Regions from separate parts of the Variovorax sp. V93 genome, predicted to be linked through region 2. Evidence: predicted binding sites of a transcription regulator. Region 2 holds the regulator's gene; the other holds the start of a gene.
What was found. The regulator sigma-54, encoded in region 2, starts transcription at its own class of promoters, with help from an activator protein. The targets are predictions, from matches to a motif close to TGGCANGNAANCTGCTTT.
Positions count from the first base shown of each region.

Region 1: the regulator sigma-54 is predicted to act here: its motif matches at 1,146-1,163, upstream of nirB (nitrite reductase large subunit NirB).

Region 1 is NZ_AP028669.1:2,714,783-2,722,353, forward strand. Features, by position in the region: gene ACAM54_RS12860 (cupin domain-containing protein) at 1-136, opposite strand, end outside; gene ACAM54_RS12865 (secondary thiamine-phosphate synthase enzyme YjbQ) at 322-744, shown strand; gene ACAM54_RS12870 (dodecin) at 800-1,006, opposite strand; gene nirB (nitrite reductase large subunit NirB) at 1,378-3,834, shown strand; gene nirD (nitrite reductase small subunit NirD) at 3,856-4,272, shown strand; gene cobA (uroporphyrinogen-III C-methyltransferase) at 4,338-5,111, shown strand; gene ACAM54_RS12890 (formate/nitrite transporter family protein) at 5,175-5,987, shown strand; gene ACAM54_RS12895 (protein kinase) at 6,013-7,571, shown strand, end outside.
Region 2 is NZ_AP028669.1:572,634-580,204, reverse strand. Features, by position in the region: gene ACAM54_RS02600 (cytochrome b) at 158-784, shown strand; gene ACAM54_RS02595 (YceI family protein) at 781-1,359, shown strand; gene ACAM54_RS02590 (YceI family protein) at 1,401-2,036, shown strand; gene ACAM54_RS02585 (LysE family translocator) at 2,043-2,684, shown strand; gene ACAM54_RS02580 (phospholipase D family protein) at 2,695-4,302, opposite strand; gene ACAM54_RS02575 (RNA polymerase factor sigma-54) at 4,313-5,905, opposite strand; gene lptB (LPS export ABC transporter ATP-binding protein) at 5,923-6,717, opposite strand; gene lptA (lipopolysaccharide transport periplasmic protein LptA) at 6,714-7,451, opposite strand.

The DNA of each region.
Region 1 (7,571 bases), 2.1 Mb from region 2:
GCTGGAACTTGAAGCGTCCCAGCGTGTATCCCTCGAGGCGGACCACTTCGACGCGCGTTTTTTCCGGCTCCCGAACCTCGTCCGGCTCGTCATGGGATTTCGTCTGAAGCTTGGTGACATTCATGGGACTTGCCATCACTACTCTCCTTGCACGAGTGAGCAGTTGGTCCGCGGCAGCCTCGTGCGAAACCGCGCGTCGAACGATTGCATGTTAGTCCCGGGCCACGCTCGTCAGCGACTCATTTTTCGCCCGGTAGGTACCCCGGTGGCGTGCATCTCGGGCACGTGCGCGGAATTTCCAGCGCTAAAGTGCTGATTGCGATGCTCAGCCAGACCACCACCACGCTCGACTTCGACACCGATGGCCGCGGCCTTCTGGAAATCACAGGCGCCGTCGCGCAATGGGTCGAACGCACCAGCTTTCAAACCGGGCTGCTGACGCTCTTCATCCGCCATACCTCGGCCAGCCTGCTGGTGCAGGAGAACGCGGATCCGGATGTGCAGGCAGACCTCGACCGTTTCCTTGCGCGCCTGGTGCCCGATGGCGATCCGCTGTTCCGGCACCGCGACGAAGGGCCGGACGACATGCCGGCCCATGTACGTTCGGCGCTGACCGCGGTCCAGCTTTCCATTCCCGTGACGAACGGGCGCATGGCCCTGGGCACCTGGCAGGGCATCTATCTGTGGGAGCACCGGGTGAGGCCGCATCGCAGGCAGGTGGCGCTGCACCTGATCGGGTCCTAGGGGCCCGCCCACCGGCCACCGCCCTGCTCTCTTGCGCCTGGCACGCCGCTCGCGGCTACTCCAGCGTGAACCCGATCTTCACCGTCACCTGCCAGTGCGCGACCTTGCCGTCCACCACGTGGCCACGCGTCTCGGTGACAGTGAACCATTGGATGTTGCGGACCGTCTCGTGCGCCTTGGTGATGGCCGTCTGCACGGCATCCTCGATGCCGATCGGCGAAGAGCCGGTCAGCTCGAGCGACTTGTAAACGTGATTCGACATGTCTTTTGCTCCTTGAATTGGTGCGCCGCAGCTGCTCTTCGTGCGGATCGGCCGCACGGCACACATGTTGACCCCTCGGCTCGCTTGTTGGAAGTGCCGGGCGACGGGTTTTTCGCGCCGCGCGAGTGCGGTGTGGAGCAGGCACGGTCTTTGCATGACCGAAAGTTCACGGTGTAACGAAGCACTGTTTTGGTGAGGTTTCCGCGGTCCTGCGGAGCCCGGAGCGTGAAGAGCGCCCAGCACCCCCGCCCGCGCTTCCGCAGGCATTCCTACCCCCTAACCCCGCCGAACAACGCGGCCCCGCAAGGGCTGCGCTTCGGCATTTGCATTGTTGTTTCGAATCAGCTGATTCCCCGAAAGGCCCACCCATGATGAAGAAACTCAAGCTCGTGATGGTCGGCAACGGCATGGCCGGCGTGCGCACGCTGGAGGAGCTCCTGAAGCTCGCGCCCGACCTGTACGACATCACCGTCTTCGGTGCCGAGCCGCACCCCAACTACAACCGCATCCTCTTGTCGCCCGTGCTCGCGGGCGAGCAGACCGTCGACGAGATCGTGCTCAACAGCTGGGAGTGGTACGCCGAGAACCACATCACCCTGCACGCCGGCAAGAAGGTGGTCGAGGTCGACCGCGTCAAGCGCATCGTGCGCGCCGAAGATGGCACCGAAGCCCCCTACGACCGCCTCCTGATGTGCACCGGCTCCAACCCCTTCATGCTGCCCGTGCCCGGCCGCGACCTGAAGGGCGTCATCGCCTACCGCGACATCGCCGACACCGACTACATGATCGAGACCGCCAAGACCCACAAGAGCGCCGTCGTCATCGGCGGCGGCCTGCTCGGGCTGGAGGCGGCCAACGGCCTGATGCTGCGCGGCATGGACGTCACCGTGGTGCACGTCATGCCCTGGCTCATGGAGCGCCAGCTCGACGACGTCGCCGGCAAGCTCCTGCAGAAGTCGCTCGAAGACCGCGGCCTGAAGTTCCTCATCGGCGCCCAGACCCAGGAGCTGGTGGGCAACGACCAGGGCCGCGTGGCCGCCATCCGCTTCAAGGACGGCACCGAAGTGCCCGCCGACCTGGTCGTCATGGCTGTCGGCATCCGCCCCAACACCGAGCTGGCCGAGCAGATGCGCCTGCACTGCAACCGCGGCATCGTCGTCACCGACACCATGCAGACCGTGACCGATGCGCGCATCTACTCGGTGGGCGAATGCGCGGCCCACCGCGGCATCGCCTACGGCCTGGTCGCCCCCCTGTTCGAGCAGGCCAAGGTCGCGGCCAACCACCTGGCCCAGTTCGGCATCGGGCGCTACCTGGGCTCGCTCACCTCCACCAAGCTCAAGGTCACCGGCATCGACCTCTTCTCCGCCGGCGAGTTCATGGGCGGCGAGGGCACCGAGGAGATCGTCATGAGCGACCCCTTCGGCGGGGTCTACAAGAAACTCGTCATCAAGGACGACAAGCTGGTGGGCGCCTGCCTGTACGGCGACACGGTGGACGGCAGCTGGTACTTCAAGCTGCTGCGCGACGGGCGCAGCGTGCACGACATCCGCGACAAGCTGATGTTCGGCGAGTCCAACATCGGCGACACCGGCCACGAGGGCCACAGCAAGGCCGCCAGCATGCCCGACGACGCCGAGGTGTGCGGCTGCAACGGCGTGACCAAGGGCACCATCTGCAAGGCCATCAAGGACAAGGGCCTGTTCACCCTGGACGAGGTCAAGAAGCACACCAAGGCCAGCGCCAGCTGCGGCTCGTGCACCGGGCTGGTCGAGCAGATCCTGATGTTCACCGCCGGCGGCGACTACTCGGCCACGCCGAAGAAGAAGGCGGTGTGCGGCTGCACCGACGCGAACCACCAGGACGTGCGCGACGCCATCCGCCGGGAACACTACCTGACGCACGACGAGGTCTACCGCAACCTGGGCTGGCGCACGCCCAACGGCTGCGCCACCTGCCGCCCGGCCATCAACTACTACCTGATCAGCACCTGGCCCAAGGAGGCCAGGGACGATCCGCAGAGCCGCTTCATCAACGAGCGCAGCCACGCCAACATCCAGAAGGACGGCACCTATTCCGTCATTCCCCGGATGTGGGGCGGCCACACCACGCCCGACGAGCTGCGGCGCATCGCGGACGCGGCCGACAAGTACAAGATCCCGACCGTCAAGGTCACGGGCGGCCAGCGCATCGACCTCCTGGGGGTGAAGAAGGAGGACCTGGAGGGCGTGTGGAAGGACATCGGCATGCCCTCGGGCTTTGCCTATGCCAAGAGCCTGCGCACGGTGAAGACCTGCGTGGGCAGCGAGTGGTGCCGCTTCGGCACGCAGGACTCCACCCAGATGGGCAAGGACCTGGAGCGCGCGCTGTGGGCGATGTATTCGCCGCACAAGGTGAAGCTGGCGGTCTCGGGGTGCCCCCGCAACTGCGCCGAGGCCGGGATCAAGGACGTGGGGGTGATCGGGGTGGATTCGGGCTGGGAGCTGTACGTGGGCGGCAACGGCGGGATCAAGACCGAGGTGGCGCAGTTCCTGGTGAAGGTGAAGACGGCGGCCGAGGTGATGGAGTATTCGGGCGCCTTCCTGCAGCTGTACCGCGAGGAAGGCTGGTACCTGGAGCGCACGGTGCACTACATCGGGCGGGTGGGGCTGGACTATGTGAAGAAGAAGATCCTCGAAGACGAAGCTGGCCGCAAGGCGCTGTGGGAGCGGCTGCAGTTCGCGCTGGATGGGGAGCCCGATCCGTGGTTCGAATCGAGCCAGGCGCAGGTGGATGTGCGGCAGTTCACGCCGGTGGCGGTGGTGCACGAAGCAACGCAGGCGGCCTGAACGGCAAGGAGAAAACAACTCATGAGCAACAACAGCAACAGCAACGAATGGCAGGTGATCTGCCGCGTCGAGGACATCCCGGTGCTGGGCGCGCGCCGCGTGGCGCGGCCGGTGGGCGTGGATGTGGCGGTGTTCCGCAACGCCGAGGACCAGGTGTTCGCGCTGCTCGACCGCTGCCCGCACAAGGGCGGCCCCTTGAGCCAGGGCATCGTGTTCGGCACCAGCGTGGCCTGCCCGCTGCACAACTGGGCCATCGGGCTGCAGGACGGCTGCGCCCAATCGCCCGACGAAGGGTGCACGCCGCGGTTTGCGGTGAAGGTGGCCGAAGGCGTGGTGCATCTGGACTCGAAAGAACTCGCGACGCATGCCGTCGAACTGGAGCGCCCCGTTGCAGGGCCCGCGAACCGCGCCCGCCTGTCCGAAGACACGGCCGCCTGAACCGCCGAGCCACCATGAGCCTCACTCTGACTTCCTCGACGCCTGCGACGCATGTCCGGGCGCCCATGGCGCTCGGCCGCTGCACCCTCGTCGGTGCCGGCCCCGGCGATCCCGAACTGCTCACGCTGAAGGCGCTCAGGGCCATCCAGTCGGCCACCGTGCTGCTCGTCGACGACCTGGTCAGCGACGACATCGTCGCCATGGCGGCGCCCGGCGCGCGCGTGATCCAGGTCGGCAAGCGCGGCGGCTGCAAGAGCACGCCGCAAAGTTTCATCGAGCGGCTGATGATCATGGCGGTTCGCGAAGGCGAGCAGGTGGTCCGGCTCAAGGGCGGCGACCCTTTCATCTTCGGACGCGGCGGTGAAGAGGTCGAGCACCTCGCGCAGGCCGGCATCCATGTGGAAGTGGTGAACGGCATCACGGCCGGACTGGCCGGGCTCACTTCGCTCGGCGTGCCGCTCACGCACCGTGCGCATGCGCAGGGCGTGGTGTTCATCACCGGCCACGCCAAGCCCGGATCACCGGGGCCCGACTGGCGCACGCTGGCCGCCACGGCCCATTCGGCGCGCCTCACGCTGGTCATCTACATGGGCGTATCGAGCGCAGGCTCGATCCAGGACGAACTGCTGAGCGGACTGCCGCCGGCCACGCCGATCGTGGTGGTGCAGAACGCCAGCCTGCCTTTGCAGCGGCACGCCGTCGGCACGCTGGCGACGCTGCAGCGCACGATTGCCGACAACGGCCTTGGCAGCCCTTCGATCATCGTGGTCGGCGATGTGCTGCAAGGGCTCGCGGCCGCAACTCGCGCGGCGCAGCCCGCGCTGGAGAAGGCCGCCTGAGGCGCAGCCCCCTTCCCTTTTTTTCGTTCAGCCTCCCACTCTTCAATCCCAAAGAAAAAAGCCATGGCCTATCTGCAGCCTTCCGAATTCGTCACCAAGATGGTGGACGCTGGTGAATCCAAGATCTTCATGTCCACGCGCGACACGCTCATCCGCGCCTTCATGGCAGGCGCGATCCTCGCGCTGGCGGCGGTGTTTGCCGTCACCATCAACGTGCAGACCGGCTATTCGATCATCGGCGCGATCCTGTTTCCCGTCGGCTTCTGCATCCTCTACCTGCTCGGCTTCGACCTCCTGACCGGCGTGTTCGTGCTGACGCCGCTCGCGCTGATCGACAAGCGGCCGGGCGTGACCATCGGCGGCGTGCTGCGCAACTGGGGCCTGGTGTTCGTCGGCAATTTCCTCGGCGCCTTCACCGTGGCCGTGCTGATGGCCATCGTCTTCACCTTCGGCTTCACGAGCCCGCCCGACAAGGTCGGCCAGGTGATTGCCACGATCGGCGAGGCGCGCACGCTCGGCTACTCCGCCCATGGCGCTGCGGGCATGCTGACACTCTTCGTGCGCGGCATGCTGTGCAACTGGATGGTGTCCACCGGCGTGGTGGGTGCGATGATCTCCACTTCGGTGAGCGGCAAGGTGCTGGCCATGTGGATGCCGATCATGGTGTTCTTCTTCATGGTGTTCGAGCACTCGGTCGTCAACATGTTCCTCTTTCCGTCGGCGCTGCTCATGGGCGGCAATTTTTCGATCATGGACTACATCATCTGGAACGAGATCCCGACCGTGCTGGGCAACCTCGTCGGCGGCCTGTCGTTCACCGGCCTGACGCTGTACGCCACGCACGTGCGCACGGCGCCCAAGCGCGTCGTGCGCTGAATCTGCGCGCCGCCGCCGCGTGACGATGCGCCCCGGCCTCGCAGTCTCCATCGGCCAGCACTCCGACAAGGGACGCAAGGAAGCCAACCAGGACTTCCACGGCGCCGCCCTGCCGGAGGCGCCGGGCCGCAGCGCCAAGGGTGTGGCCGTTGCGATTGCCGACGGCATCAGCAGCAGCGACGTGAGCCATGTGGCCAGCGAGTCGGCGGTCAGGAGCTTCCTGACGGATTACTACTGCACCTCCGATGCCTGGAGCGTGAGCCGCTCGGCGCAACGCGTACTCACGGCGGCCAACGCCTGGCTGCACGCGCAGACCCAGAACAGCAGCGGCCGCTTCGACAAGGACCGCGGCTACGTCTGCACCTTCAGCGCGCTGGTCATCAAGTCGACCACGGCGCACGTCTTCCACGTGGGCGACACGCGCGTCTGCCGCTGGCATGCGGAGGCGCTCGAGCAGCTGACCGAAGACCACCGCGTCTCGGTGGCCGGCGGGCACAGCTACCTGAGCCGGGCGCTGGGCGTGGGCCCGCATGTGGAGATCGACTACCAGGCGCTCGCCATCGAGAAAGGCGACGTCTTCCTGCTGACCTCCGACGGCGTCCATGAGCACGTGGATGCGGCGGTCATCAGGGCCGCGCTGGAGGCGCACCCCGGCGACCTGGACGCCGCGGCAAGACGCATCGCCGAGGAAGCGTACCGGCGCGGCAGCCCCGACAACCTGACGGTGCAGATCGTGCGCGTCGACGCCCTGCCCGACGGCGACATCAACGAACTGCAGGCGCAGCGCGCGGCACTGCGCCTGCCGCCGATGCTCGAAGCGCGCATGCAGTTCGACGGCTACACCATCGTGCGCGACCTGCACCGCAGCAGCCGCAGCCACATCTACCTGGCGGTGGATGACGACACGGGCCGCAGCGTCGTGCTCAAGACGCCATCGGTCGACCTGCAGAACGACGAGGCGCACCTCGACCGCTTCCTGCTCGAGGAATGGGTGGCCCGCCGCATCGACAGCGCGCACGTGCTCAAGCCGCATGTCCCCGAGCGCAAGCGCAACTACCTCTACGTGGCGATGGAGTTCGTCGACGGGCAGACACTCGCGCAATGGATGATCGACAACCCGCGGCCGAGCCTGGAGTCGGTGCGTGGCATCGTGGAGCAGCTGGCCCGGGGGCTGCAGGCCTTCCATCGCATGGAGATGCTGCACCAGGACCTGCGGCCCGAGAACATCATGATCGACCGCACGGGCACGGTGCGGATCATCGACTTCGGCTCGGCCTGGGTGGCGGGCCTGGGCGACAGCACGCTGGCCGATCCGGCCCAGGTGCTGGGCACGGTGCAGTACACGGCGCCCGAATACTTCGTCGGCGATGGCGGCTCGCCTCGGTCCGACCTGTTCTCGCTGGCCGTGATCGTCTACCAGATGCTGACCGGCCGCTTGCCCTACGGCGCGCAGGTGGCGCGCATCCGCACGCGCGCGGACCAGCGCAACCTGCAATACCGCTCGGCGCTCGATGCGCAGCGAGCCATCCCGGCATGGATCGACGAAGTGCTGCGAAAGGCCCTGCACCCCAATCCGCTCAAGCG
Region 2 (7,571 bases):
GGGAACGCCATTGTCGCCGCGCCGGGCCGCTTCTCCACACAGGGGATCGGACAAGCAATTCCACCACCGCGTCCATGGTCGCTCCGGCCGATCGGGCCGCGGCGCCTCCGCCGCTTCCGATATATGCTCCGCGCACAGGCCGCCGGTCCTGCTTCCGATGTCCATCGACACACCTTCCCACCCCGCCGCCATGGCCGATGCACCCGCCGATCCACGCCTGCGCGAACTGCGCTACGGCCCCGTCGCGATCGCGCTGCACTGGCTGCTGGCGGCCATGATCGTCGGCTCGCTCGGCGTCGGCCTCTACATGACCGGCCTGCCGCTGTCGCCGGCGCGCATCAAGCTCTACAACTGGCACAAATGGGCCGGCGTGACGATCCTGCTGCTGTCGGCCGTGCGCCTGCTGTGGCGGCTGCGCCATCCGCCGCCGCCGCTGCCGGCCGCTGCGGCGGCGGCCATGCCGCGCTGGCAGCGCAGCGGCCACCGCGCGAGCCACGCGCTGATGTACCTGCTGTTCCTGGCGGTTCCGCTGTTCGGCTGGGCCTACAGTTCGGCGCTCGGCTTTCCGGTCGTGTGGTTCGGCCTGCTGCCGCTGCCCGACTTCGTGCCGGTCGACAAGGAATGGGCCGAGGCCGTGCTCAAGCCGCTGCACAAGGGCAGCGCCTTCACCCTCGCCGCGGTGGCGCTGCTGCATGTGGCGGCGGTGCTCAAGCACCACTGGATCGACCGCGACGGCATCTTGAAACGCATGTGGCCCGCGCCACGCAAGGAATCCGCCAGATGAAGCGCACCGCCCGCCCCTTGCTCGCAGCCCTGGCGTTCGCCACTCTTGCGCCCGCGCTCGCCGAGCCGGCCGCGGCCACCCGGCTGGTGCCGGACAAGAGCCAGATCGCCTTCGTGAGCAAGCAGATGGGGGTGCCCGTGGAGGGCGCGTTCAAGAAGTTCGATGCCCAGGTGGCTTTCGATCCGCGCAAGCCCGAAGGCGGCAGCGTCGCATTGCAGATCGACACCGGCAGCGCATCGCTCGGCGTGCCCATGAGCGATGCCGAACTGCCCAAGGCGCCGTGGTTCGACACGGCGCATTTTCCGCAGGCCAGCTTCCAGTCGAGCGCGATCAAGGCGCTGGGCGACGGCCGCTTCGAGATGGCGGGCAAGCTCACCATCAAGAACATCTCGCGCCAGGTCACGGTGCCGGTGAGCATTGCGCCGGCCAACGGCCACGCGGTGGCCAGCGGAAGCTTTACGATCCAGCGGCTCGACTACAAGGTGGGCGACGGCGAGTGGACCGACACCTCGGTGGTCGCCAACGAGGTGCTGGTTCGCTTCAAGTTCACGCTCGCGGGCTTCGGTCCGCTTTGAATTTTTCCTGTTTCGTTCCCACGCCACGCACGCCCATTGCCATGAAGAAGCTCCTCCTCGCTGCCGCGCTGTCTGCCGCGGCGGCCCTTGCCACCCCTGCCCTGGCACAGGACTACACCGCGCCGGCCGTGGCCGCCAAGCCCGCGGGCGGCCCGGTGAAGAACGCCAGCTACGTGATCGACCCCACGCACACCTTCGTGATGTACGAGATGGGGCATTACGGCACCACCACCAACCGCGGCCGCTTCAGCACCAAGGACGGCTCGGTGCAGATCGACGGCACCGGCAGCAGCGGCAAGGTCGACATCACGATGGACATCGGCTCCATCAACACCGGCGTCGACCTGCTCAACCGCCACGTGCAGAGCAAGGATTTCTTCAACGTGGCCGAATTCCCGACCGGCCGCTTCGTGGCGGACCGCATCGAGTTCAATGGCGACAAGGTGGTCGACGTGCCGGGCACGCTCACGCTGATGGGGCAGACCAGGCCGGTCACGCTCAGGGCCGTGCGCTTCAACTGCTACCTGAATCCGCTCATCAACCGCCAGGTCTGCGGCGGCGACTTCGAGACGACGGTGCAGCGCAGCGACTGGGGCATCACCTGGGGCCTGAACTTCGGCTTCGAGAACAAGGTGAAGCTGCTGGTGCAGGTCGAAGCCGTCAACGTGCAGCAATAGAAGACCATGAGCGGCATCACGGTTGCACTGCTGGGCATCGCGGGCGCGATGGTCGTGGGGGCCATGAGCCCCGGCCCGAGCTTCGTCATGGTCGCGCGCACCGCCGTCTCGTCGTCGCGCGGCGACGGCCTGGCCGCGGCGCTGGGCATGGGCGCGGGCGGCGTCGTGTTCGCCATTGCGGCGCTGGTCGGGCTGCAGGCGGCGTTCCTCGCGGTTCCCGCGCTGTACCTCGCGGTGAAGCTGCTCGGGGGCGCCTACCTCGTGGTTCTGGGCATCCGCATCTGGCGCGGTGCGAGCCAGCCGCTGCCGGTTTCGCAGGAAGAGCGCTCGCCCGGAAGCCGGGGCGATGCGCGGCGTGCGTTTCTTCTGGGCATGGGCACGCAGATCAGCAATCCGAAGACCGCCGTGGTCTACGCCAGCATCTTTGCCGCCTTCCTGCCGCGCGAAGTGCCGCTGGCGCTGGCGCTCGCGGTGCCGGCGGTGATCTTCTGCATCGAGACCGGCTGGTACGCGGTCGTCGCGCTGGCGCTCTCGTCGGCAGCGCCGCGCTCGGCCTACCTGCGCTACAAGGCCTGGATCGACCGCGCGGCCGGCGGCGTGATGGTGCTGCTGGGCCTCAAGCTGCTGTCGGGCGTGCGCAGCGGCTGAGCCGCCCGGGCTACAGCAGGCTCTCGGGCGTCAGCGGCGCCAGCATCTCGAGCATGGTGCGGCCCCAGAAATCGGAGTCGGGTTCCTCGTTCAGCACGGTGGTCCGGCCGGCTTCTTCCTCCTCGCTGATCCACTCGATGCGCGAATTGCCGCTGTCCTTCGCAAAGCGCAGCCGGTAGGCGCCCTGCTGCTTCAGCACCTCGATGAGCTTGAGCGTCTGCTGCGCCATCTCGGGGCTGCGGATGAACAGGCCGATCTCGGTGTTGTGCGTCTCGGAGCGCGGGTCGAAGTTCATCGAGCCGACAAAAAGAATCTGCCGGTCGATCACCGCCGACTTGGCATGCAGCCGCCCCACCGAAGTACCGAACAGGCCGAGCCGCACGCTGCGCCGCGTGCGCGTGGTGCTCAGTTCGTAGAGCTCGGCGCCGAGCTCGAGCATCTCGGGCCGGTAGCGGCGGTAGGCGGTGTGGACCAGCGGCTCGTCGGTGGCGGCGAAGGAATTGGTGACGATGCTGATCTTGACGTTGCGCCGGCGGATCTCGCGCATCACTTCGAGCCCCGCCTTGCCTGGAATCAGGTAGGGCGAGACGATGGTCACCTCGGAGCGCGCGCGGCGCATTTGCTCGACCACGTTGTAGCGCACGCTGTCGACATCGAGCAGCGGCACGCCGCCGTACGAGGCGGTCTTGCCGATCACGCGTTCGGGCGAATCGGCGTAGGCCTCGGCAAGGGTCCAGATCAGGTCGAGCTTGCCGGCAGCCAGGTCTTCGGCGATCGGGCTGTAGCCGAGCAGGTCGTTGGGCGCGGGCCTGGGCGGCGGCGGCGTGGTGTCGGGGCCGGTGGCGGCCTCGAAGCGCTTCTGCAGCTCGCCCTGCGGAAGTTCGCTGGCCACCACCGACTGGACCGGCCGCACATAGACGCTGTTCCAGTACTGGTCGAACAGCGCACCCAGCCGCGGGACCAGCGCACCAGCCACGAAGGTGTCGAGATCGAGGAAATTCTCGCCCGCCGTGCGCCTGAAATACTGGTTGCCGATGTTGCGCCCGCCCGCCACCGCCATCGCGCCATCGGCGATGAAGAGCTTGTTATGCATGCGCCGGTTGACGCGGCTGAAATCGAACAGCGAAGCGGTGAAGCGCCTGAGCAGGCTGCCGCGCCCGGCCGGAAAGGGGTTGAACAGGCGCAGCTCGACGTTGGGCGTGGCGGCCAGGCCGAGCAGCAGCTCGTCCTCGCCCGAGGTGTAGAGATCGTCCATCAGGAGCCGCACGCGCACGCCGCGCCGGGCCGCATCGCGCAGCGTGCGCAGCAGGTAGCGGCCGGTCTCGTCGTTCTCGATCTGGTAGTACTGCACGTCGAGCGTGCGCTGGGCGCGCCGCGCGAGCTGGATGCGGGTGTCGAAGGCGAAGTCGCCGCCCGGCATCAGGCGAAAGCCGCTCAGGTCGGGGTCGGGCTGCGAGGCCAGCGCGATCTTGCCGAGCGCGGTGTCGGCCGAGGCGGCCATGGCCTTGGTGGGCGGACGCGGTGCCTCGTCGGGCAGGGTGGCGCAGCCGGCGAACAGCAGCGCCGCCGCCATGGCGAAGACCCATTGCCCACAGCGCGACAGCAGGCGGCGGGCCATCGGCGGCTTTCTACAGGGCCTTGCGAAGGTTGGCGGGCGCGATGCGCAAGGCCTCGCGGTACTTGGCCACGGTGCGGCGTGCGCACTCGATGCCCTGCTCCTTGAGCATCTCGGAGATCTGGCTGTCGGACAGCGGTTTCTTGATGCTCTCGGAGCTCACGAACTGCTTGATCAGCGCGCGCACGGCGGTGCTCGACGCATTGCCGCCGGTCTCGGTGCCGAGCGCCGAGCCGAAGAAGTACTTGAGCTCGACCGTGCCGAAAGGCGTGGCCATGTACTTGGCCGTGGTCACGCGCGAGATGGTCGATTCGTGCAGGCCGAGTTCGTCGGCGATCTCGCGCAGCACCAAGGGCCGCATTGCGAGCTCGCCGTGCACGAAGAAGCTCTTCTGCCGCTCGACGATGGCGTTGCTCACGCGCAGGATGGTGTCGAAGCGCTGCTGGATGTTCTTGATGAACCAGCGCGCCTCCTGCAGCCGCTGCGACAGCGCCTGGCTGCCCTCGCCCTTGTGCGACTTGAGCGCGCCGGCATAGATGTCGTGCACGCGCAGCCGCGGCATCACCTCGGGGTTGAGCATGACGCGGAACTTGGCGTTGGTGCCGCGGCCGATCTTGGTGACGATCACGTCGGGAATCACGATGTTGCGCTCGACGTCGACGAAGCGGCGGCCCGGCTTGGGCTCCAGGCGCGAGATGATCTGCAGCGCCGAGCGCACCACCTCTTCGTTGGTGCGCGTGAGCGTGGCCAGGCGCTTGAAATCGCGCCGCGCGAGCAGCTCCATCGGCTGCTTGCAGATCGCGATGGCGGTCTTGCGCACCAGGGCCTGCTCTTCGGTCTCGCTTTCGCTGGCCAGCGCGCGCAGCTGGATGCACAGGCATTCGCCCAGATCGCGCGCGCCGACGCCGGCCGGCTCCAGGCTTTGCAGCAGGCCGAGCGCCACCTGGAAGTGGTGCACCAGTTCGTCGAACTGGTCGTTGTCGTCGCCCGCGAGGCCCGAGGCCAGCGCCGGCAGGGAGTCTTCGAGGTAGCCGTCGTCGTTGAGCGATTCGATCAGGAAGCGCAGCGCGGCGCTGTCGTTCTCGTTGAGCCGCAGGCTCAGCGCCTGCCGGTGCAGGAAGGACTGCAGCGACTCCTGGCTGCGCGCGAGCTCGGTGGCGTCGGCGCGTTCGTCGTCGCCCAGGTTGTTCTGGCGCGCGGGGGCGTCGCTGCCCCATTCGCTGTCGTCGGGCGCCATGTCGACGGTGCCGTCGCCTTCCCAGTCGGGCTCGCGCTCGGTGGCGTCGGCGGCGGGTACGTCGGCCTCGGCTGCCGAGGAGGTTTCGCTCGAAGTGGTGGTTGCGCTGCTGGCCGGGGCCGAGGCGAATTCGCCCTCGGCGGCTTCACCGGCTTCGTCGCGCGGCACCGGCGTGTCGATGGCGTCGAGCCCGAACTCCTCGCGCGCCGCTTCTTCCGCGGTGCGTTCGAGGAACGGGTTCTCGTCCAGCATCTGCTCCACCTCCTGGCTCAGTTCGAGCGTGGACAGCTGCAGCAGCCGGATCGACTGCTGCAGCTGGGGCGTGAGCGCCAGGTGCTGCGAAACGCGAAGGGACAGCCCTTGCTTCATGGAGACCGACTCCTCCCTTACATCCGGAAGTGCTCGCCGAGGTACACCCTGCGTACTTCGGCGTTGTCGACGATCTCCGAGGGTGTGCCTTGTGCCAGCACATGCCCGTCGCTGATGATGAACGCGTGATCGCAGATGCCCAGCGTCTCACGCACGTTGTGGTCGGTGATGAGCACGCCGATGCCGCGCTCCTTCAGGAAGCTGATGATCCGCTGGATCTCGATCACCGCGATCGGGTCGATGCCGGCGAAGGGCTCGTCCAGCAGGATGAAGCGCGGCTGCGTGGCCAGCGCGCGGGCGATCTCGACCCGGCGGCGTTCGCCGCCCGAGAGCGCGAGCGCGGGCGAATCGCGAAGATGGTCCACCCGCAGGTCGGCCAGCAGCCCCGAGAGCCGCTCCTCGATGCGCTGCTTCGTCAAAGGCGCGGGCTTGCCGCTGGCGTCGGGTTCGCGCTGGAGTTCGAGCACGGCGCGCACGTTTTCCTCGACCGTGAGCTTGCGGAAGATGGAGGCTTCCTGCGGCAGGTAGCTCAGGCCCATGCGGGCGCGCCGGTGGATCGGCATGTGGGCGATGGGCTCGCCGTCGATGGTGATGTCGCCCGCGTCGGCCCGCACCAGGCCCACGATCATGTAGAACGACGTGGTCTTGCCCGCGCCGTTGGGGCCGAGCAGCCCGACGACCTCGCCCTTTTGCACGTCGAGCGAGACGTCCCGCACGACCTTGCGGCTGCCGTAGCTTTTCTGCAGTCCGCGCACCACCAGGCGGCTGCCCGGCGTGCCGTCGGCGTTCTGGGTTCCAGCGGTTTCGATCACTTGCGCCCTTCCCCTTCGCCGCCCAGCGTGGTGGTCGAGCGCAGGCCGGCGCCGGGCGCCGGCTGGGGGGCTGCTGCCGCGGGCGCGGCCCGTCCGCCGGCGGGCGCCGAAGCTCCCGGGGCCGGCGCGGTGGCGCTCTTGGGCGTGAGGATGGTCTTCACCCGTCCGCCCGCCGGCGCGTTCACCGCGGTGTTCGGCGGCACGGTGGAGCCATTGACGGTGTAGGTGTCGTTGCTCTGGTCGTAGACGATCAGCGCACCCTGGCTCTCGTCGTTCGGCGTGGCGCCGAGCAGGCGGCGCATGACGGCATTGCGGATGAACTTGACGTTGTCGGCGCGGCTGTCGTACTCGATGACCTCGGATTCGCCCTCGATCCACTCGTCGGGCGCATTGCGCTTCTGCTTGTAGTAGGCCCGCTTGCCGGGCGCCGCCGTGACCACGCCGTACTGGTAGCCCTCGGCATCCTGGCGTACGTCGATGCGCGCGCCGCGGATGATGATCGTGCCCTTGGTGACCAGCACGTTGCCCGTGAACACGCTCGTCTGCTTGAGGTCGTCGTAGCGCATCGCATCGGATTCGATGTTCATCGGCTTGCTGCGGTCGGCGGTCTCGGCCAGCGCGCCCGAGGCCAGGCCGGCCAGCAGCAGCGCACCGATAGCCGCGCGAGCGAGACGGGCCAGGCGGCCGGTGCTGCGAAGAAGAGGGGTGGTGTGGGAGTAGGAGTGCAATGTCATAGAGGCACGAAACTTGCTCTGCATTGTATGCGGCGGATGGCGCCAAGCCTTCAACCGCAAATGAAAAAGCCCGCCAAATGCGGGCTTGACATCCCATCCGGGAGACACCGCGGAACCGGC